Regions from separate parts of the Kocuria sp. HMSC066H03 genome, predicted to be linked through region 3. Evidence: predicted binding sites of a transcription regulator. Region 3 holds the regulator's gene; each other region holds the start of a gene.
What was found. The regulator HrcA, encoded in region 3, represses chaperone genes, less so after heat shock. The targets are predictions, from matches to a motif close to TTNGCACTCGNNNNNNNCGAGTGCNAA.

Region 1: the regulator HrcA is predicted to act here: its motif matches at 3,903-3,929, upstream of groES (co-chaperone GroES).
Region 2: the regulator HrcA is predicted to act here: its motif matches at 2,196-2,222, upstream of groL (chaperonin GroEL).

What each region holds. Positions count from the first base shown of each region.
Region 1 is NZ_KV807506.1:250,818-257,404, reverse strand. Features, by position in the region: gene rimI (ribosomal protein S18-alanine N-acetyltransferase) at 1-114, shown strand, start outside; gene tsaD (tRNA (adenosine(37)-N6)-threonylcarbamoyltransferase complex transferase subunit TsaD) at 101-1,183, shown strand; gene HMPREF2833_RS04570 (glutamate--cysteine ligase) at 1,236-2,381, opposite strand; gene HMPREF2833_RS04565 (class I SAM-dependent methyltransferase) at 2,466-3,746, opposite strand; gene groES (co-chaperone GroES) at 4,061-4,357, shown strand; gene groL (chaperonin GroEL) at 4,464-6,050, shown strand; gene HMPREF2833_RS04550 (acyltransferase family protein) at 6,249-6,587, shown strand, end outside.
Region 2 is NZ_KV807503.1:24,834-31,420, reverse strand. Features, by position in the region: gene HMPREF2833_RS00140 (RNase H family protein) at 1-256, opposite strand, end outside; gene groL (chaperonin GroEL) at 412-2,046, opposite strand; gene HMPREF2833_RS00130 (hypothetical protein) at 2,310-2,624, opposite strand; gene HMPREF2833_RS00125 (DUF3263 domain-containing protein) at 2,782-3,006, opposite strand; gene HMPREF2833_RS00120 (uracil-DNA glycosylase) at 3,069-3,752, shown strand; gene HMPREF2833_RS00115 (siderophore-interacting protein) at 3,771-4,625, shown strand; gene HMPREF2833_RS00110 (threonine/serine exporter family protein) at 4,641-6,587, opposite strand, start outside.
Region 3 is NZ_KV807509.1:153,788-160,374, reverse strand. Features, by position in the region: gene HMPREF2833_RS09580 (GerMN domain-containing protein) at 1-361, shown strand, start outside; gene HMPREF2833_RS09575 (16S rRNA (uracil(1498)-N(3))-methyltransferase) at 384-1,145, opposite strand; gene dnaJ (molecular chaperone DnaJ) at 1,142-2,284, opposite strand; gene hrcA (heat-inducible transcriptional repressor HrcA) at 2,348-3,358, opposite strand; gene HMPREF2833_RS09560 (DUF3097 domain-containing protein) at 3,532-4,410, shown strand; gene HMPREF2833_RS09555 (DUF4870 domain-containing protein) at 4,558-4,995, shown strand; gene hemW (radical SAM family heme chaperone HemW) at 5,066-6,310, opposite strand; gene lepA (translation elongation factor 4) at 6,310-6,587, opposite strand, start outside.

The sequences.
Region 1 (6,587 bases), on a different contig from region 3:
CGGGCCCACTACTACGGTCCGGGACACGACGCACTCATCATGCGCTGCGAACTGGTCCCACCCGGACCGCAGGAGCGCAGCGCGGACGGAAGGACCATCCATGAGCACCGCTGAGCCCCTCGTGCTGGGCATCGAGTCCTCGTGCGACGAGACCGGCGTGGGCATCGTGCGCGGCACCGAGCTGCTGACCAACACGGTGTCCTCGTCCATGGAGCAGCACGTGCGCTTCGGCGGGGTGATCCCCGAGATCGCCTCCCGCGCGCACCTCGAGGCGTTCGTGCCCACGGTGCGCGAGGCGCTCGCCGCGGCGGACGTGACGCTCGCGGACGTGGACGCGATCGCCGTGACCTCCGGGCCCGGACTCGCGGGCGCGCTCATGGTGGGCGTCGCGGCGGCCAAGGCGCTCGCGGTGGCCACGGGCACGCCCCTGTACGCGATCAACCACCTCGTGGCCCACGTGGGCGTGGGCCTGCTGGACGGGGACGGCAGCCTGCCCGAGGACCTGGGGGCGCTGCTCGTCTCCGGCGGGCACACCGAGATCCTCGCGGTGGGAGAGATCACCGAGGACGTCCGCCTGCTCGGTGCCACGATCGACGACGCCGCCGGGGAGGCCTACGACAAGGTGGCCCGCCTGCTCGGACTCGCCTACCCCGGTGGGCCGGCCATCGACCGGGCCGCGAAGGGCGGCAATCCCGAGGCGTTCCGGTTCCCGCGCGGGCTGACCGCGGGCAAGTACATGGGCTCGGCGGAGCATCCCGGCCGGCACCGCTACGACATGTCGTTCTCGGGGCTCAAGACCGCCGTGGCCCGCGTGGTGGAGGCGTTCGAGGCCGCCGGTCAGCCCGTGCCCGTGGCGGACGTGGCCGCGAGCTTCCAGGAGTCGGTGGTGGACGTGATCTCCCGCAAGACCGTGCTGGCCTGCACCGAGCACGGGATCACCACGCTGCTCATGGGCGGGGGAGTGGCCGCGAACTCCCGGCTGCGGGAGGTCGTCACGGCGCGCTGCGCGCAGCGCGGGATCCGCGTGGTGGTCCCGCCGCTGTCCCTGTGCACGGACAACGGGGCCATGGTGGCGGCCCTCGGTGCCCGCCTCGTCACGCGCGGCGTGGCACCCACGGGCATCGAGTTCACCGCGGATCCGGGACTGCCCGTGACCACGGTGTCGGTGCCCGCTCCGGCCTGAGTCCGCGCCACCCGGACTGCGCCGGTGCGACCTGCCCGGACCGGCCCCGGGGTCAGCGGATCTCGCGGTTCTGCGCCACGATGTCCCGCACCACGGCCCGCAGGTCCCCGCCGTTCTCCTGGGCGATCCGGCGCTGGCGCAGGTAGCCGGCTTCACCGCTCATCATGGTCTCCACGTAGGCCAGCTCTTGGGCGCACCCGAGCTCCGCGGCGAGCGGCTCCAGGCGGTTCAGCACGTCGGTGAGGTCCTCGGTGAGCGGTGTCTGGTGGTTCTGCGCGTCCTTGATGACCACGGCGTCCAGACCGTAGCGGGCGGCACGCCACTTGTTCTCCTGGTGGTGCCACGGGGGCATCACGGGGATGCTGCCGCCCTCGTCCAGCGTGCGGGAGAAGGACTCCACGAGGCACTGGGTCAGGGCCGTCAGCGCACCCACCTCACGCAGGTTGGAGGGACCGTCGCACACGCGCATCTCCACCGTGCCGAAGCGTGGGACGGGGCGGATGTCCCAGCGGTTCTCGGAGGTCTCCTCGATCACGTCCGTGGCGATCAGGTCCGCCACGTAGGCCTCGTACTCGTCCCACGAGTCGAAGTGGAAGGGCAGCCCGGCCGTGGAGAGCTGCTGGAACAGCTGCGCGCGCTGCGAGGCGTAGCCGGTGTCGTGGCCGCACCAGTACGGCGAGTTGGCGGACAGCGCCAGCAGGTGCGGGTAGTAGTTCATGAGCCCGTCCAGCACGGGCAGCGCCTTGTCCCGGTGGTCGACCCCCACGTGCACGTGCAGCCCGAAGATCACCATCTGACGGCCCCAGTACTGCGCGCGGTCCAGCACCTTGTAGTAGCGCTCCGCGTCCACCACCGGCTGGTCCGCCCAGTCCGAGAACGGGTGGGTTCCCGCCGCGAAGATCTCGAGCCCGCGCGGGTCCGTGACCTCCCGGATCCGGTCCTGGGTCTGCGAGAGGTGCTCGAGGGCCTCGGGGACGTTCTGGCACACGCCCGTGACCATCTCCACGGTGTTCTGCAGGAACTCGCCCGTGACCTGGGGGTGGTCCCCCTCCTCGCCGAGCTCCGGGTACTCGGACACCACGGCCTCGAGGACCTCCTGCGCCCGCTGCGCGAGCTCTCCGGAGTCCCGGTCCACCAGGGCGACCTCCCACTCGACACCCAGGGTGGAGTTGTCGGAGATCTCGAAGTCAATGTGCACGGCGTGGTCCTCTCATGGGTTCGCCGGGAGCGGCTGCTGCGTCCTGGAGCGTGGCCGCGGCTCGCGGTCCGAACGCAGGGGCTCTCAGTGTAGGGGGTTAACGGCCAGCACCACACGACGTTCCCCGCCGGGCTCGGCCACGCGTGTCATCACCAGGGTGGCGCGCTGCGTGCCGCGCGGCGCGAGCTGCTTCCGCAGCTGCTCAGGGGTCACGTCCGTGCCGCGCTTCTTCACGTCCAGGGTGCCCACGTCGTGCTCCCGCACCCACCGGCGCAGCACCTTGACCGTGTGCGGCAGCACCTCGCGCACCTCGTACGCGCGGGCCAGCGGAGTCTCCACCAGGGTCTCCGAGGAGAGGTACGCGATGTCCGGGTGCACCAGGTGCGCCTCGAGGCGCCGCGCGAGGTCGGTGACGAGCCCCGCGCGGATCACGGCGCCGTCGGGCTCGTAGAGGTAGCGGCCCACGGGGCCCAGCAGGGGGCCCTCGGGGGCCGGGGAGTCCCAGGAGCCGGAGGTCAGTTCCGCCGCCGACGACGCCGCGGAGCCGGGTTCCGCGCCCCCGCCCAGCACGAGCGCGGAGCGCACCACGTCCGGGCGGCGCACCGCCCCGAACCACAGGACGGCCTCCACCACGTCCCCGCGGTCGGAGATCCACTGGGCCTCCGCGCCCTCGGGCACGTGCTCGTGGGGGATCCCGGGTCCGATCTTCGCGCCCACGGCGAGTCCGGCCTCCGCGAGCGACGTGACGAAGGACAGCGGAGGGGAGAATGCCTCGGGGTCGAAGATCCTGCGGGTGCGGCCACCGCCCGTGACGCGGCGAGCCGGATCCAGCCACACCCCGTGGACGGGGCCGTTCTCCAGCGCGGAGAGATCCAGTTCCTGCGCGTCCGAGCACAGCACGCGGGCCCGCGGCCAGCCCGTGAGGTTCACGGTGGCCGCCGCCGCAGTGAGGGGATCCCGCTCGACCGCGGTGACCGTACGGTCCAGGGCCGCAAGCGCCAGCGAGTCTGCGCCGATGCCGCAGCCGAGGTCCACCACGTGCTCCGCGCCCGCCTGGGCGAAGCGCTGGGCGTGCAGGGCGGCCACGGACCACCGGGTGGCCTGCTCCACGCCGTCGCGCGTGAAGACCAGCTGCCGCGCGAAGTCCCCGAACTTCGTCCGGGCCTTCTCCCTCAGTCGGGACTGGGTGAGGGCCGCGGCCACGAGCTCGGGGTCGTGGCCCTGGTCGCGCAGGGACTTGTTCAGCGCGAGCGAGGCCGAGGCGTCGTACGGGGGGAGGGCGTCGAGCAGGTGGCGGCCCTCGGGAGTGAGGAGGCGGGCCAGGCCGCGGGCCTCGGCGTCGTCCGGAGCGGTGGGTGCAGTCACCCGACCATCACATCACGCCCCGGAGGCGGAGCGGGCGCCGCGGCTGTGACGCCCGGCAGGAGGGCTCCCGAGCGGCGTCGGCCGGGCCTGTTCAGCCCACAGGGGAGTGGCGCGGGCGCGTCTTGACCGGGCGCGGCCCGCGTCCCTACAGTGCTATTAGCACTCTCCCATGGAGGGTGCTAAAGGCCAGGCGCTCAATCGGCACCGCGACGACGGTTGGCACGCCAACTGGCCTGTGGCGCTCGCCGTCATGGGACCCCATGGCACGCGGCGGACGCACACCGTCTCACACGCCTAGAAGAAAGGGAGAAATCGTGTCGGTCTCCATCAAGCCCCTCGAGGATCGCATCGTGGTTCAGCCGCTGGCCGCTGAACAGACCACCGCCTCCGGTCTGGTCATCCCGGACACCGCCAAGGAGAAGCCCCAGGAGGGCACCGTCCTGGCCGTGGGCCCGGGTCGCGTGGATGACAAGGGCAACCGCATCCCCGTGGACGTCAACGAGGGTGACCTGGTCATCTTCTCCAAGTACGGCGGGACCGAGGTCAAGTACAACGGCGAGGAGTACCTGGTGCTCCCGGCGCGCGACGTGCTGGCCGTCATCGAGAAGTAACTTCTCCACAGCCTTTCGTACGCGGTGCCCGCCCGCCCGGGAACGGGCCGCGGGCACCGCGTGCGTCGTCTCCGCAGTCTTCCCGGTTCCCTAAGGAGCAACTCACATGCCCAAGCAGTTGGTGTTCGACGACACCGCTCGCAAAGCGCTCGAAGCCGGCGTGAACCGCCTGGCCGACACCGTCAAGGTCACCCTCGGCCCCCGCGGCCGCAACGTGGTCCTGGACAAGAAGTGGGGCGCACCCACCATCACCAACGACGGCGTGACCATCGCCCGTGAGGTGGAGCTCGAGGACCCGTACGAGAACCTCGGCGCCCAGCTCGCCAAGGAAGTGGCCACCAAGACCAACGATGTCGCCGGCGACGGCACCACCACCGCCACCGTGCTCGCGCAGGCGATCGTGAAGGAGGGCCTGCGCAACGTTGCCGCGGGCGCCGCCCCCAGCGACATCAAGCGCGGGGTCGAGGCCGCCGTGGCCACCGTGTCCCAGCGTCTGCTGGACAACGCCCGCCCCGTGGAGGGCAAGGACGTGGCCCACGTGGCCGCGATCTCCGCCCAGTCCGAGGAGATCGGCGAGCTGATCGCCCGCGCCTTCGAGACCGTGGGCACGGACGGTGTGATCACCATCGAGGACGGCTCCTCCACCGAGGTGGAGCTGGACGTCACCGAGGGCATGCAGTTCGACAAGGGTTACCTGTCCCCGTCCTTCATCACCGACCAGGAGCGCCAGGAGGCCGTCCTGGACGACACCTACGTGCTGCTGTTCCAGGGCAAGATCTCCTCGATCCAGGACCTCATGCCGGTGCTGGAGAAGGTGCTGCAGGCCAAGAAGCCGCTGACCATCATCGCGGAGGACGTCGAGGGCGAGGCCCTGTCCACCCTGGTGGTCAACAAGCTGCGCGGCACGCTGGACGTCGTGGCCCTCAAGGCGCCCGGGTTCGGAGACCGCCGTAAGGCGATCATGCAGGACCTCGCGGTGCTCACGGACGCCACCGTGATCACCCCGGAGCTCGGCATTTCCCTGGAGGGCGTGGAGCTCTCCCAGCTGGGCCGCGCCCGCCGCATCACGGTGACCAAGAACCAGACCACCCTGGTGGACGGCGCGGGCTCCTCCGACGCCGTGGCCGAGCGCGTGGCGGAGATCCGCTCCGAGATCGCGCGCACCGACTCCGAGTGGGACCGCGAGAAGCTCCAGGAGCGCCTCGCGCGTCTCGCCGGCGGCATCTCCGTGATCAAGGTCGGCGCCGCCACCGAGGTGGAGCAGAAGGAGCGCAAGCACCGCATCGAGGACGCCGTGTCCTCCACGCGTGCCGCGCTCGAGGAGGGCATCGTGGCCGGCGGCGGCTCCGCCCTGGTCCACGCCTCGAAGTCCCTGGACGGCACGGACCTCGGCCTGGACGGCGACGCCGCCACGGCCGTGAACATCGTGCGCCGCGCCCTCACGCAGCCCCTGCGCTGGATCGCGGAGAACGCGGGCCAGGACGGCAACGTGGTGGCCTCCCGCGTGGCCGAGATGGAGCCCGGCAACGGGTACAACGCGCTGACCGGCGAGTACGAGAACCTGCTCTCGGCGGGCATCATCGACCCCGTGAAGGTCACCCGTTCCGCTCTGCAGAACGCGGCCTCCATCGCGGCCCTCGTGCTCACCACCGAGACCCTGGTGGCTGAGAAGAAGGACCAGGACGAGGACTGATCACCCCTCGTCGCTCCAGTGAGCGCCCCGCCCTCTGCGGCACGCGCCACGGGGTGAGCGGTTGATCGGCACGGCGGCCCCCTCCTGCGGGAGGGGGCCGCCGTCGTGCTGTGCGCAGACCAGCACGCGGCCCACTGGGGGTCTGCGCGAGCGGAGCCGTGGTTGGACCTGCCTGCGCCCCCGGCCTAACCTGATGCGATGCACTTCCCCACGGTCCCGTCTCCCGACTCCGCGAAGACCCCTCCCTGGGGTGCGGGGAGCGGCGGAGCCGGGGGATCGAGACCCTCCGACCGGGTGTCCCGGTACTCGGGGTTCCGCCCCGAGGTGCAGGGTCTGCGCGCTGTGGCCGTGCTGCTCGTGGTGGTCTACCACGTGTTCATGGGCCGGGTCTCCGGTGGTGTGGACATCTTCCTGTTCATCTCCGCCTTCTTCATGACCTCGTCCTTCGTGCGCAAGATCGAGGGCGGGCGTCCGCTCGCACTGGGGCGGTACTGGCTGCACACGTTCAAACGTCTGCTGCCCCTGGCCACGCTGGTG
Region 2 (6,587 bases), on a different contig from region 3:
CCTTCTTCTTCCAGCCCGGCATCCACTTGGTGATCGAGTTGATCACGTACTGGCTGTCGCAGTAGACCGTGAGCGGTTCGTCCCGCCGGTGGCGCGTGCACTCGAGCAGGTCCAGCACGGCGGTGAGCTCGCCCATGTTGTTGGTGCCGTGCGCCCAGCCGCCCGCACGCCACGACGTGGGGTCGATGTACCAGGCCCAGCCGGCCGGCCCCGGGTTGCCGAGCGCTGAACCGTCCGCGGAAGCAATGATCGTCATGCGCCCATCCTCCCAAAGCGTCCCGACACGCGGAACGCCACGGCGCCTTCCCGCCCCGCCCGGACATGGAAGGACCCCGGACACGACGTGCGCGTCCGGGGTCCTTCACGGGTCTCACCCGCAGAACGGGTGGGAGTCCACTCGGTGGAGTGGAATCACATCATGCCGCCCATGCCGCCCATGGGATCGGCACCCGCGCCCGCACCGGCGGCCTCGGGCTCCGGCTTGTCCGCCACCACGGCCTCCGTGGTGAGGAACAGCCCGGCGATGGACGCCGCGTTCTGCAGAGCGGAACGGGTCACCTTGACGGGGTCGTTGATGCCCGCGGCCATGAGGTCCTCGTACTCGCCGGTGGCGGCGTTGAGGCCCCAGCCGGTCTCGAGCCCGCGCACCTTGTCGACCACCACGCCGGGCTCCATGCCGGCGTTGAGGGCGATCTGCTTGAGCGGGGCGTCGATGGCGACCTTGACGATGTTCGCACCCGTGGCCTCGTCACCCGAGAGGTTCAGGGAGTCGAACACCTTGGCACCGGCCTGGATGAGGGCCACGCCACCGCCGGCGACGATGCCCTCCTCCACGGCCGCCTTGGCGTTGCGCACGGCGTCCTCGATGCGGTGCTTGCGCTCCTTGAGCTCCACCTCGGTGGCCGCACCGGCCTTGAGGACTGCCACGCCGCCGGCCAGCTTGGCCAGGCGCTCCTGCAGCTTCTCGCGGTCGTAGTCGGAGTCGGAGTTGTTGATCTCCGCGCGGATCTGCGCCACGCGGCCCTCGATCTCCTCCTGGGTGCCGGCGCCGTCCACGATGGTGGTCTCGTCCTTGGTGACGACGACCTTGCGGGCCTGGCCCAGCAGGTCGATCGTGGCGGACTCCAGCGACAGCCCAACCTCTTCGGTGATGACCTGGCCGCCGGTGAGGATCGCGATGTCCGCGAGCTGCGCCTTGCGGCGGTCGCCGAAGCCGGGAGCCTTGACGGCCACGGACTTCACGGCGCCGCGCATCTTGTTCAGCACCAGCATGGCCAGGGCCTCGCCGTCCACGTCCTCGGCGATGATCAGCAGCGGCTTGCCGGCCTGCATGACCTTCTCCAGCACGGGAACCAGGTCCTTCACGGCGGAGATCTTGGAGTTCACGATGAGGATGTAGGGATCCTCCAGGACGGCCTCCTGGCGGTCCGCGTCCGTGACGAAGTAGCCGGAGAGGTAGCCCTTGTCGAAGCGCATGCCCTCGGTCAGCTCGAGGTCCAGCCCGAAGGTGTTGGACTCCTCGACGGTGATGACGCCTTCCTTGCCGACCTTCTCCATGGCCTCGGCGATCAGCTTGCCGATCTCGGGGTCAGCGGCGGAGATGGACGCGGTGGCGGCGATCTCCTCCTCGGTCTCGATCTCCTTGGCGGAGGACAGCAGCTGCTCGGTCACGGAGGCAACGGCCTTCTCGATGCCGCGCTTGAGGGACAGCGGGTCCGCACCGGCGGCCACGTTGCGCAGGCCTTCCTTCACGAGGGCCTGGGCCAGCACGGTGGCCGTGGTGGTGCCGTCACCGGCGACGTCGTCGGTCTTCTTGGCGACCTCCTTGACGAGCTCGGCGCCGATCTTCTCGTACGGCTCCTCGAGCTCGATCTCCTTGGCGATGGAGACACCGTCGTTGGTGATGGTGGGGGCGCCCCAGGACTTCTCCAGGACCACGTTGCGGCCGCGGGGGCCGAGCGTGACCTTGACGGCGTCCGCGAGGGTGTTGAGACCCTTCTCGAGGCCGCGGCGTGCTTCTTCGTCGAATGCGATCATCTTTGCCATGTGATTCGTCCCTCCTGGACGGTCGACAAACGAGACTGGTCACGATGCCCGCGACGGACGGCGCTCGCACCGCGGTCCTCACCGCGCCGCGACCACCTCACCGTGATGTGGTGTCCACTCGTGCGCCGGGGCGCTGCCACCGGACCCGGTTAGCAGTCCACCCGACTGAGTGCTAATCCCATAGTGGCACTGCCGCGCGCGGAACCGCAAACGCCCTGCGCGTGGTGGGCTCAGGTTTCATTCCCGGCTGAACGCCGGACGGCTCAGACGCGCTCGACGCCGCCCGGGGCCGGTGCGCGCGGGCCCGCCGCGGCGGCGTCGGCGAGCACGGGCGAAGCGGTGGTCACGGCGGCCGGGGACACCGCAGCGCTCCCGAGGGACTGCGCCTCCTGAGCGGTGCGTGGCGCGTTGACGAAGCACACGGCGCCGAGCACGAGGGCGAGCACACCCGAGACGAGGACCGTGCGGAACTGTCGCGTGGAGCCCTCGCGGGCGCGGGGGTTGTGGCCGCGGTGCGCGCCCTGGCGGGCGCCGTCCTCGGGAACGTCGTCGAACTCGTCGCGGGGGTGTTCGCTCATGGTCTCGCTCTCCTGGGCCCGGCTCGCGCACCGTGCGGTGCTCCGGGCGCAACGCTGTCAGTGGCCACTATCGCACGGCCGGCCGGGTGCCCGCTCGGAGGTCTGCCCGCGTCCGGGAACACGCGCCCGGGAACACGCGCCCGGTGTCCACGAGCGGTCAGCGCGAGCGCGCCCGGCGCAGCCTGGAGATGAGCATCGGCGCGTGGCGCGCGGCGGCCTCGGAGGAGATCAGGGCGTTCAGACGCTGGTAGTAGTTCACCGGGCTCAGTCCCAACCGCGAGCGGATCGCGGACTCCTTGGCGCCGCGGTACTTCCAGTGCTCGGACTCGAGCTCCAGGACGGCCCGGTCCAGCTCGTCGAGCTCCTCCCCCGTGGTAGACATGGCGTCAACCCTAGCGCGCGGGGACTGCGCCGCGCGTACCGCACCGCACCAGGAGGCCACTCGTGAGCACCCCGCGCCCGCTGTCCGAGATCATGCACCCGGAGTGGGCCGCCGCACTCCAGCCCGTGGAGCCCCGGATCCGGGAGATGGGCGAGTTCCTGCGGGCCGAGCACGCCGCGGGGCGGCACACCCTGCCGGCCGGGGAGAACATCTTCCGCGCGTTCCGGGAGCCGCTGTCCGCGGTGAAGGTGCTGATCGTGGGCCAGGACCCCTACCCCACGCCCGGCCACGCGATGGGGCTCTCGTTCTCGGTGGCGCCGGATGTCCGCCCGGTCCCCCGGTCCCTGCAGAACATCTACAAGGAGCTGAAGTCCGACCTGGGCATCGAGGCGCCCCCTCACGGGGACCTCTCCTCGTGGGCGGGTCAGGGAGTCATGCTGCTCAACAGGGTGCTCACGGTGCAGGCGGGCTCGGCGGCGTCGCACCGGGGCAAGGGCTGGGAGGCGGTCACCGAGTGCGCCGTCCGTGCGCTGGGCGCGCGCGAGCAGCCCCTCGTTGCCGTCCTGTGGGGCCGGGACGCCCGCACCACCAAGGACTGGCTGGGCGGGGCACCCACGGTGGAGTCGGCGCACCCCTCACCGCTGTCCGCGTCCCGAGGGTTCTTCGGCTCCCGCCCCTTCTCGCGCGTCAACGACCTGTTGCGGGAGCAGGGGGCGGAGCCCGTCTCGTGGGAGCTGCCGGGTTAGGTCCCCTACGCTGGGGCCATGCCACGGATTCCAGCGCCCGCGGACCGCAAGCCCCAGATCAACCTCAGCGTGCTCGAGCGCATCCGTCTCGCGCCCGCCATGGCGCGTGTGGTGTGCCGCATCGACAACCCCGAGGACTTCCGGGACGTCGCACCGCCCGAGAAGTACGTCAAGCTGCTCTTCTTCTCCCCGCAGACGCTCGCGGCCACCGCTCCCGGTGAGCTGCCGGACTACTGGGCGGTCCGGGAGAGCGCGCCACCCCACGAGCAGCCGGTGTCCCGCCACATGACCCTGCGCCGGGTGGACCTGTCCACGGCCACACTGTGGATCGACGTGGCCCTGCACGGCGGCGAGGGCCACGCCGGCCCGTGGGCCGCCTCCGCCCGGCCCGGTGACCGGATCGTGGCCCTGGGCCCCGGCGGGAAGTGGGTTCCGGACCCCGCCGCCTCGTGGAGCATCTTCGCGGGGGACGACGCCGCCGTTCCCTCGGTGCTCGCGAACCTCGAGGCCCTGCCGGGCACCGCGCGCGGTGAGGCGGTCCTCGAGGTCCAGGACGCCTCCCACGAGCTCGACCTCTCGGACACGGCCGTTCCCGAGGGCGTGCGGGTGCGGTGGGTGCACCGGGCGGACGAGCGCCCGGGTGAGCGGGCGCTCGTCGTCGGCCTGTCGGAGGCCGCGTGGTCCGAGGACCTCACGGGCGTGCAGGCGTTCGTGCACGGCGAGCGCGAGGCCATGAAGGCCGCCCGTCGGGAGCTGTTCGACGTCCGGGGACTCGACCGCTCACAGGTGTCGCTGTCCGGCTACTGGGCGCGGGGGCGCACCGAGGACGTGTTCCAGGCGGAGAAGAAGCTGCCCGTGGGCAAGATCCTATGAGGTCCGCACGCAGCGTCAGCGGCGGCGGTTGCGCCGCTGCGAGAGGTGCTGCATCTGCTCGATGAACGGGCGCATGAGGTACTTGGCCAGCACCACGCCGGCGGCCAGCAGCACGATCGAGGCCATGGCGTTGACCAGCTCGTTGATGCCCTGGCCCGGCGCCTCGGTCTGCACCGTCATGGCGTACATCCCGCGGAACAGGGTGAGCCCCGGCAGCAGGAACGTCATGGCCGGGATCGCGAGCACGGCCTGGGGAATCTTGGAGCGGGCGGCCAGCAGGGCGGCCACGCACCCGCTGGCCACCGCCCCCACGCCCGTGGCGATCCGGCTGCCGGCGTCCACGAGTCCCACGCCGTGGTACAGCAGCAGCCCCGCGAGGGCCGCGGCCACGGCCGGGGGGATGTGCCGCGGTTTGACCTGCATGGACACCGCGATCAGGGCGGTGGAGACGAGCATGAACGCGATGTTCGTCAGCTTGCCCGTGGGGGTGAAGCTCGACTGGGAGATGTCGATGGGAGGCACCCCGAGCACGTTCACGGTCAGGGACACCCCCAGGGCAATGCCCGCGACGATGCCGAGAAAGGCCATGGCTGTGGAGAGCAGCCGCCCCGCCGCGGTCACCGGGAAGCCGTTGATGGCGTCCTGCATGGTGGAGACCATGCGCGTGGTGGGCAGCAGCATGATCAGACCGCCCGCGATCACCGTGGGCGGCGACAGCGGCACACCGAGGGCGGAGACCACGATGGCCACGAGCGTGACCACGAAGGCGTTGGCGGCGAGTGTGAAGAACTCAGGGATCCGCCACGCGCTGAGCTTGGCGGTGACCATCTGCACCACGGCGGCCGAGGCCACGGCCACCGACGCCCCCACCCAGGACGCCCCAAGGGCCAGCGCCAGGGTTCCGGCCACCAGCACGGTCGCGGCCGTGACCATCCAGCGGGCGTAGGGCTTGGGGCGCGCATTGATCTCCGCGAGCTCCCGCTCCGCCCTGCGCAGCGGCATCTCGCCCTCGATGATGCGGATCACGAGCTGGTGGGTGTCCGCCAGGCCCGAGTAGTTGTCCGTCCACGAGCGCACCACGCGCATCACGGTGTGGCTGGAGGTCGCGGAGTCCCCCCAGGGGTCCTCCCCCGTCCGGGTGGTCCCCGAGCCGCGGATCTCCCCGGTGGTGCCGGGGGTGCCCGCGAACGAGGACGCGTTCTCCCCGGCCTCCCTCTCGGCCACCGTGGCGGCCGGGGTGAGCCCCGCGGCCGCGAGCTGGCCCGTGGCGGTGGTTTCGGCCACGTAGTTGATGGTCACGGACTGGTTGGTGATGTCCACCTCGAGGTTCTCCACCCCGTAGGTGGCGCACACCGCGATGATGGCGTTCTCCACGTCCAGGGCGTCCGCCCCGTAGTGGAACATGGTCTCCGCGAGGCGCAGGGCGAAGTTCAGGGTCCGCCGGGCCTGCCGGTCGGAGCCGTCGCCGAACTTGCGCAGGTGACGGAACGGCGTGGAGGTGAGACGGTCCACCACGCGCATGGGGGCCGTGGGGGCGGCGTCGCCCTGCACGAGGGAGCGAAACAGGGACCGGGGGGCCTTCGGGGGGTCCACCCGGGCGGCCGGGTACACGGCCCGGGGGATCGCGGTGGTGGCCGGGGCGATCTCGTGCTCGACCGTCTCCGGGCGCTCCACGGGCGAGGCCGCCGGGGTGCTGCTGCGTCGGGACGTGGTGCCGATCGGCTCGGTGAGCGCGGCGGGGACCCCGCCGCGGTGTCCCTGCCCCGCGCGGTCCGCGGCGATCTGTCCGGGGGTGAGCACGGGCAGGGCGGAGACCCGGGTGGATCCGGCGGTGGCCGACTGACCCGTCCGCAGGGTTCGCGGCCCGGCGGTGCGGGGGGCCGCGGCGTGCGGGTCCGTGTGCGGGTGCGCGGCGGCGCGCGCACGGGCCTGGGCCGCCTGTTCCTCCGTGGGGCGCGTCAT
Region 3 (6,587 bases):
GTACCGAGCCTTCGGCGCGGTGACCCTGGACGACCCGCTCACGCGGGACCCCGCGCTCGCGGCGCCCATCTGGCTCATCGACCCCCAGACGGGCACGGATCCCGGCAGCCCGCTCACGATCTTCGCCCGCATCCTGCCCTCCGTGCACAACGTCCGGTGGGAGATCACCTCGGGCGAGCGGCGCGTCAAGGGCGACACCGTGGACGGACCCACGCCCGGCACCGATCCCACCACAGGAACGGAGCTGCGCACCGTCGTGGACCTGGATCCGGGGACCTACACCGTCCGGGTGAGCGGCACGGACGAGCAGGGCCACACGATCGCGGACGACCACGAGATCACGGTGTCCCCCGCGGACTGAGCACGGTCCGGAACCGTCCTCCTCAGTCCCACAGCCCCAGCACCGCGCTCAGCGCCGCGAGTGCCGCTGGACCGGCCGTGGAGGAGCGCATCACCGTGGCGCCCAGGCGCACGGGCCGGGCGCCGGCCGCGCACAGTGCTTCGAGCTCCCGCTCGCTGATCCCGCCCTCGGGACCGACGACCACCGCCACGTGCTCCTGCTCGCCCCAGGCGGCCACCTCGCGGGACGACCACGGGACGTTCGCGCTCTCGTGGAGCACGAGCCACAGCGTGCCCGGCTCGGAACGGATCAGCTCTGCCAGCCCGGCCGTGTCCACCCACGGTGCCAGTTCCGGCCACGTGGCCCTGCGGGACTGCTTGGCCGCGGTGGCCAGCAGCGACTCCCACTTGCCCATGGTCTTGGCGGCCCGCTCGGCCCGCAGGCGTACGATGCTGCGCTCTGCCTGCCAGGGCACCACCCGGGAGACCCCGAGCTCGGTCGCCGACTCGACGGCCTGAAGGTCCCGGTCCCCCTTGGCCAGTGCCTGCACCAGGCTCAGCAGAGGCCGCGGCTGCGGTTCACGCGCGACTGACTTCACGGCCACGGTCATCCGGTCCTTCTCACCGTCCCTGAAGGTGCACGTGGCGCGGGTGCCGTGGCCGTCCACGAGGTCGAGGAGCTCGCCGGCGCGAAGCCGGCGCACGGTCACCGCGTGGCGCGCCTCGGGCCCGTGCACGTCGAGGAGCTCCCCCGGACGGGCCCGGGAGAGCCCCTCACCGGGGTGGTGGAAGACGGGGTTGGTCACTGGTCGTTGAACCGCCCGCGCAGCCGGGAGAAGAATCCGCCCGAGCCGGTGGCGTTGACCGTGGTGCCGTCGTGGGCCTCCTCGTCCCGCAGCTGCGCCAGCCGCTGCACGAGCTCACGCTGCTCGCCCGTGAGGTTGCGGGGGGTCTCCACCTCGAAGTGGACTTGCAGGTTTCCGCGTCCCTTGCCGCGCAGGTGCGTCACGCCGAGCCCGTCGAGGGTCACGGTGGCACCTGACTGGGTTCCGGGCTCCACGGCCACGCTGCGGGTGCCGTCGAAGGTCTCCAGGGTCACGGTGGTGCCCAGGGCGGCCGCGGTCATGGGGATGCGCAGCCGGGCGTGGAGGTCGTCCCCCTCGCGGTGGAACGTGGGGTCCGGGTCCACCTTGAGCTCCACGAAGAGGTCGCCGTTGGGCCCACCGGCGGTGCCGGCCTCGCCCTGGCCGCCCAGGCGGATGCGGTTGCCGGACTGGATGCCGGCGGGGATCTTCACAGTGAGCGGGCGACGGTCACGCACCCGGCCCTCGCCGTAGCACTCGTGGCACGGGCTCTCGATCACGGTGCCGAAGCCGTTGCACTGCGAGCACGGGCCCTGAGTGGTGACCATGCCCAGGATGGACTGGCGCTGGTACTGCATGTGCCCCGAGCCGCGGCACATGCTGCACGTGGTGGGGCTGGTGCCGGGCTGGCAGCAGGAGCCCTCGCACGCGGGGCACACCACGGCGGTGTCCACGGTGATGTCCTTCTCCACCCCGAACACGGCGTCCTTGAGGGAGATGCGTACGTTGATCAGTGCGTCCTGGCCCTGCCGGGTGCGGGACTGCGGGCCGCGCTGGCCGCCCGCCCCCGCACCCTGGAAGAACGTCTCGAAGATGTCGGAGAAGCCGAACCCGGAGCCCGGGAAGCCACCGCCGAAGCCGGTGTCCGTGCCGTTCTCGTTGCCCGTGGCGTCGTAGACCCGGCGCTTGTCGGGGTCCGAGAGGACGTCGTTGGCGTGCGAGACGCGCTTGAACTCCTCCGCGGCCTCCGGTGACGGGTTGACGTCCGGGTGCAGCTTGCGCGCCTTCTTGCGGTAGGCGCGCTTGATCTCTTCGGCGCTGGCGTCACGGCTCACGCCGAGGGTTTCGTAGTGGTCGCTCACGATGTCGTCGCTTCTGCTTTCGTCGGGTCTGTGGTCTCGGTCGGGGCGGCGCCGGCGCGGCGCTCAGTCCCCCAGGTTCCTGGAGAGGTATCGGGCCACCGCGCGCACGGAGGCCATGGTGGTCGGGTAGTCCATGCGGGTGGGTCCCACCACGCCCACCTTGGAGGCGGCGCGCGGTCCGTAGCCGGTGGCCACCACGGAGGCTTCTGCCAGCGGGTCGTCGCACTCCTCGGAGCCGATCCGCACGGCCACCCCGCGCTCGTCCTGCTGCATCTCGGACAACAACCGCAGCATGGTCACTTGTTCCTCCAGGGCCTCCAGCACCGGGGAGATGCTCTGCGGGAAGTCGCCGCTGAACCTCGCGAGGTTGGCCGTGCCGGCCATCACCAGGCGGTGCTCGTCCGTGGCCGAGGCGAGCAGGGAGAGGGTCTCCCCGACGGCGTCCCCGGCCTCGCGCAGCTCCGCGGGCAGCGTTTCCCCCAGTCCGGCGACGGCGCTCGGCACGGCATCCAGCGCCTGTCCCAGTACCCGGGCGAGCACGCGGGCACGCAGCTCCAGCAGCTGGGGCTCGTCCAGCGCGGTGCGCAGCTCCACGGCCCGCTGCACCACGCGGCCCGAGGTGGGGATGAGGATGACCAGCACTGCCGCGCCCACGTCCACGAGCTCGACGTGGCGCACGGTGGTGCCCGTGCGCACGGGGTACTGGATCACCGCCGCCTGGTGGGTCAGCTGCGCGAGCAGGCGCACCGTGCGCTCCATGACGTCGTCGATGTCCTGCGCGTCCTCCAGGAACACCTGGATGGCGCGGCGCTGGGCCGGGCTCAGCGGCTGGACCGCGGCGATCTGGTCCACGAACACGCGGTAGCCCTGGTCGGTGGGGATCCGCCCGGAGCTGGTGTGCGGTGCCACGATGAGTCCGGCGTCCTCGAGGGCCGCCATGTCGTTGCGCACCGTTGCCGAGGACACGGGAAGCCGGTGGCGCTCCACGAGCGCCTTGGAGCCCACGGGTTCGCGGGAGTGGACGTAGTCCTCCACGATGGCCCGCAGGATCTGCACCCTGCGCGGATGGTCCATGGTCCTCACCTCCCGTGGCGTGTCGAGCAACGGGCCGTGCGCCCGTCGTGGCCGAGCACCAATTTTGGCACTCATCCAGTCACAGTGCTAATCCCCCAGTCTAGGGCGCAGGTGTCCCGGGGCCGCTTTGGTACGCTCGCGGCTGATCTGCCCGCGGCACCGAGGAGGAACCCGTGAACGCACCCGGCTGGGGCTGGGGTCCCCAGGACCTGGACAGCCCCGAGGTGTCCCGCACCCGGCCGAGGGCGCGCGAGGTCGCGGTGGCGCGCGACATGGTGCTGGAGGACGTCGAGACCGGGTGGGTGGGCGCCGTCGTCAGCGTGGAGGTGATCGGCGGCATGCGCGTGGTGGGGCTCGAGGACCGCCACGGCCGGGTCAAGACCTTTCCGCTGGGGCCGGGCTTTCTGCTGGACGGCGAACCCGTGCGGCTCACACCCCCGGCGCCGCGGACCGCGCCCACCGGCAAGCGCATCACGCGCTCCGGCTCCGTGGCGGTGGAGGGCCTCAGGGCGTCCGTGGCCAAGGAGTCCCGCGTGTGGGTCGAGGGCTACCACGACGCCGAGCTCGTGGCCAAGGTCTGGGGGCACGACCTCGCGGTGGAGGGCATCGTGGTGGAGCCCCTGCACGGCATCGACGACCTGCCCGCCGCCATCCGCGACTTCAACCCCGGCCCGCAGCGACGCCTGGGGATCCTGGTGGACCATCTGGTGGCCGGCTCCAAGGAGTCCCGCATCGCCGAGCAGGCACTGCGGGTTCCGGGTGCCGCGGACAACGTGCTGATCCTGGGACACCCCTACGTGGACATCTGGCAGGCCGTGAAGCCCTCCGCGCTGGGCATCCCCGCGTGGCCCGTGATCCCGCGCGGCGTGGACTGGAAGACCGGCATGGCCAAGGCATTGGGACTGCCCCACCGCACCCCGCAGGACGTGGGCCGCGCGTGGCAGCAGATCCTCACGCGCGTGAACACGTACGCGGACCTGGAGCCTGCGCTGCTGGGCCGCGTGGAGGAGCTCATCGACTTCCTGACCGCGGACCAGGGCACCGCGCGCTGAGCCGTCCCCGGACACGGGCGGCTGCAGGGGTCCCGCGGTGTGACGCACACCGTGGCAGGCTCCCAGACGGCCCCGGTATCATCGGGGGAACCAGACCCCCGCTCTCCCGTCTGGTCCGGCTACCGCCCCTGAAAGGGACACCCACTCGTGACTGACGTTGCCTCCACGCCCTCTGCCTCCGCCCAGGACTCCGCCGCGCCGTTCGAGTCCGTGCACCCGGTGGCCCAGCCCCTGGACGTCAACCAGGACCGCCAGTGGGCCACCCTGGCCCACCTCGGCGGCGTGGTGGGTGTGATCCCCAGCTACGTGATCCACCGCGTGTTCAAGGACCGCGGGCCGTTCACCGCGCAGGAGTCCCGCGAGGCGGCCAACTACACCATGCTCCCCAGCATCATCGTGCTGGGCGGCATCCTGCTGTCCCTGATCCCCGTGGTCGGCGGCGTGTTCTCCGTGGTCGCGGCCGTCACCTGGGTGCTCCTGGCGGTGACGTCGGTGCGCGCAGGCATCAAGGTCAACCGTGGCGAGCCCCACCAGTACCGCGCCAACACGCACCTCTACGACCGCTTCACCGGCCACCGCGGCTGACTCGGGGCACGTCCCGGCTGCGGTGGGCACGACGAGTGCCCGACGCCGCGTGGCGACCCTGCCGCCCTTGTCACCAGCCGAGCAGCCGCCGCGTCACGGCGTCGGCCATCAGGCGGCCCGCATCCGTGAGCACCGCCGTGCCCGCGAGGGCCGCGGGGCCGTCCAGCCAGCCGTCCGCAATCAGTCCGGCCACGGCACGGCGACCCTCCGGGCGCAGGGACGAGACCGGGATGCCCTCGCTGATCCGGATGCCGAGCATCACGTGCTCCACGTACTGGGTGTCGGCGTCCAGCGTCTCGCGACCCACCGCGGGTGAGACCCCCGCGCGCACCTTGTTCGTGTAGGGCAGCGGGTGCTTCAGGTTCCACCAACGCACCCCGTCCACGTGGGAGTGGGCTCCGGGGCCGATGCCCCACCAGTCCTGGTTGCGCCAGTAGGCGATGTTGTGCGCGCTGCGGTTCTGCTCCGCGGTGCGACCGTGCGCGTCCCGCGACCAGTTGGACACCTCGTACCAGGCGAACCCGGCACCGCGCAGCATTCGATCGGCGAGCGTGTACTTGTCCGCCTGGTCGTCCGGGTCCGGCTCGGGCACCTCGCCGCGGCGGATCTGGGCGGCCAGCCTGGTGCCGTCCTCGATGATCAGCGAGTACGCCGAGACGTGGTCCGGTTCCATGTCCAGCGCCGCCTCCACGGAGACCTCCCAGTCCCGCAGACTCTCCCCCGGAGTGCCGTGGATCAGGTCCACGCTCGTGCCCAGCCCGCGCTCCTTGGCCCAGCCGACGGCGCGCGGCACGTTCGCCGGGGTGTGCGTGCGTTCCAGCACCGCGAGCACGTGCGGCACCGCGGACTGCATCCCGAAGGACACGCGGGTCACCCCGGCCGCGGCGAGGACGTCGAAGGTCTCCTGCGTGACGGAGTCCGGATTCGCCTCGACCGTAACCTCCGCGTCCGGTGCCAGCCCGAAGCTCTCGGTGGCCTGCTCCAGCATGGCCGCGAGCTCCCGGGCGGGCAGCAGGGTGGGGGTGCCGCCGCCGAAGAACACGCTGTGCAGCGGCCGCGGCGGTGACCCGGCGGCGTCGAGCACCGAGCGTGCGAAACGGACCTCCGCGGCGGCGTCGGCGTGGTAGTCCGCGCGGGAGACGCCGTCCCCGAGCTGCTCCATGGTGTACGTGTTGAAGTCGCAGTAGCCGCAGCGCACGGCGCAGAACGGGACGTGGACGTACAGGCTCAGGGTGCGCTCCGAGGCGCGGGCCACCGAGGCGGCGGGCAGCGCACCGTCCTCCGGAGCCGGATCGCCCTCCGGTTGCGCGGGCACTACTTCTTCTTGTCCTTGCCGTTGTCCTCGTCCGAGGACAGTGCGGCCACGAAGGCCTCCTGGGGGACCTCCACGCGGCCCACCATCTTCATGCGCTTCTTGCCCTCCTTCTGCTTCTCCAGCAGCTTGCGCTTGCGGGAGATGTCGCCGCCGTAGCACTTGGAGAGCACGTCCTTGCGGATCGCGCGGATGTTCTCGCGCGCGATGATGCGCGAGCCGATGGCCGCCTGGATGGGCACCTCGTACTGCTGGCGCGGGATGAGCTTCTGCAGCTTGC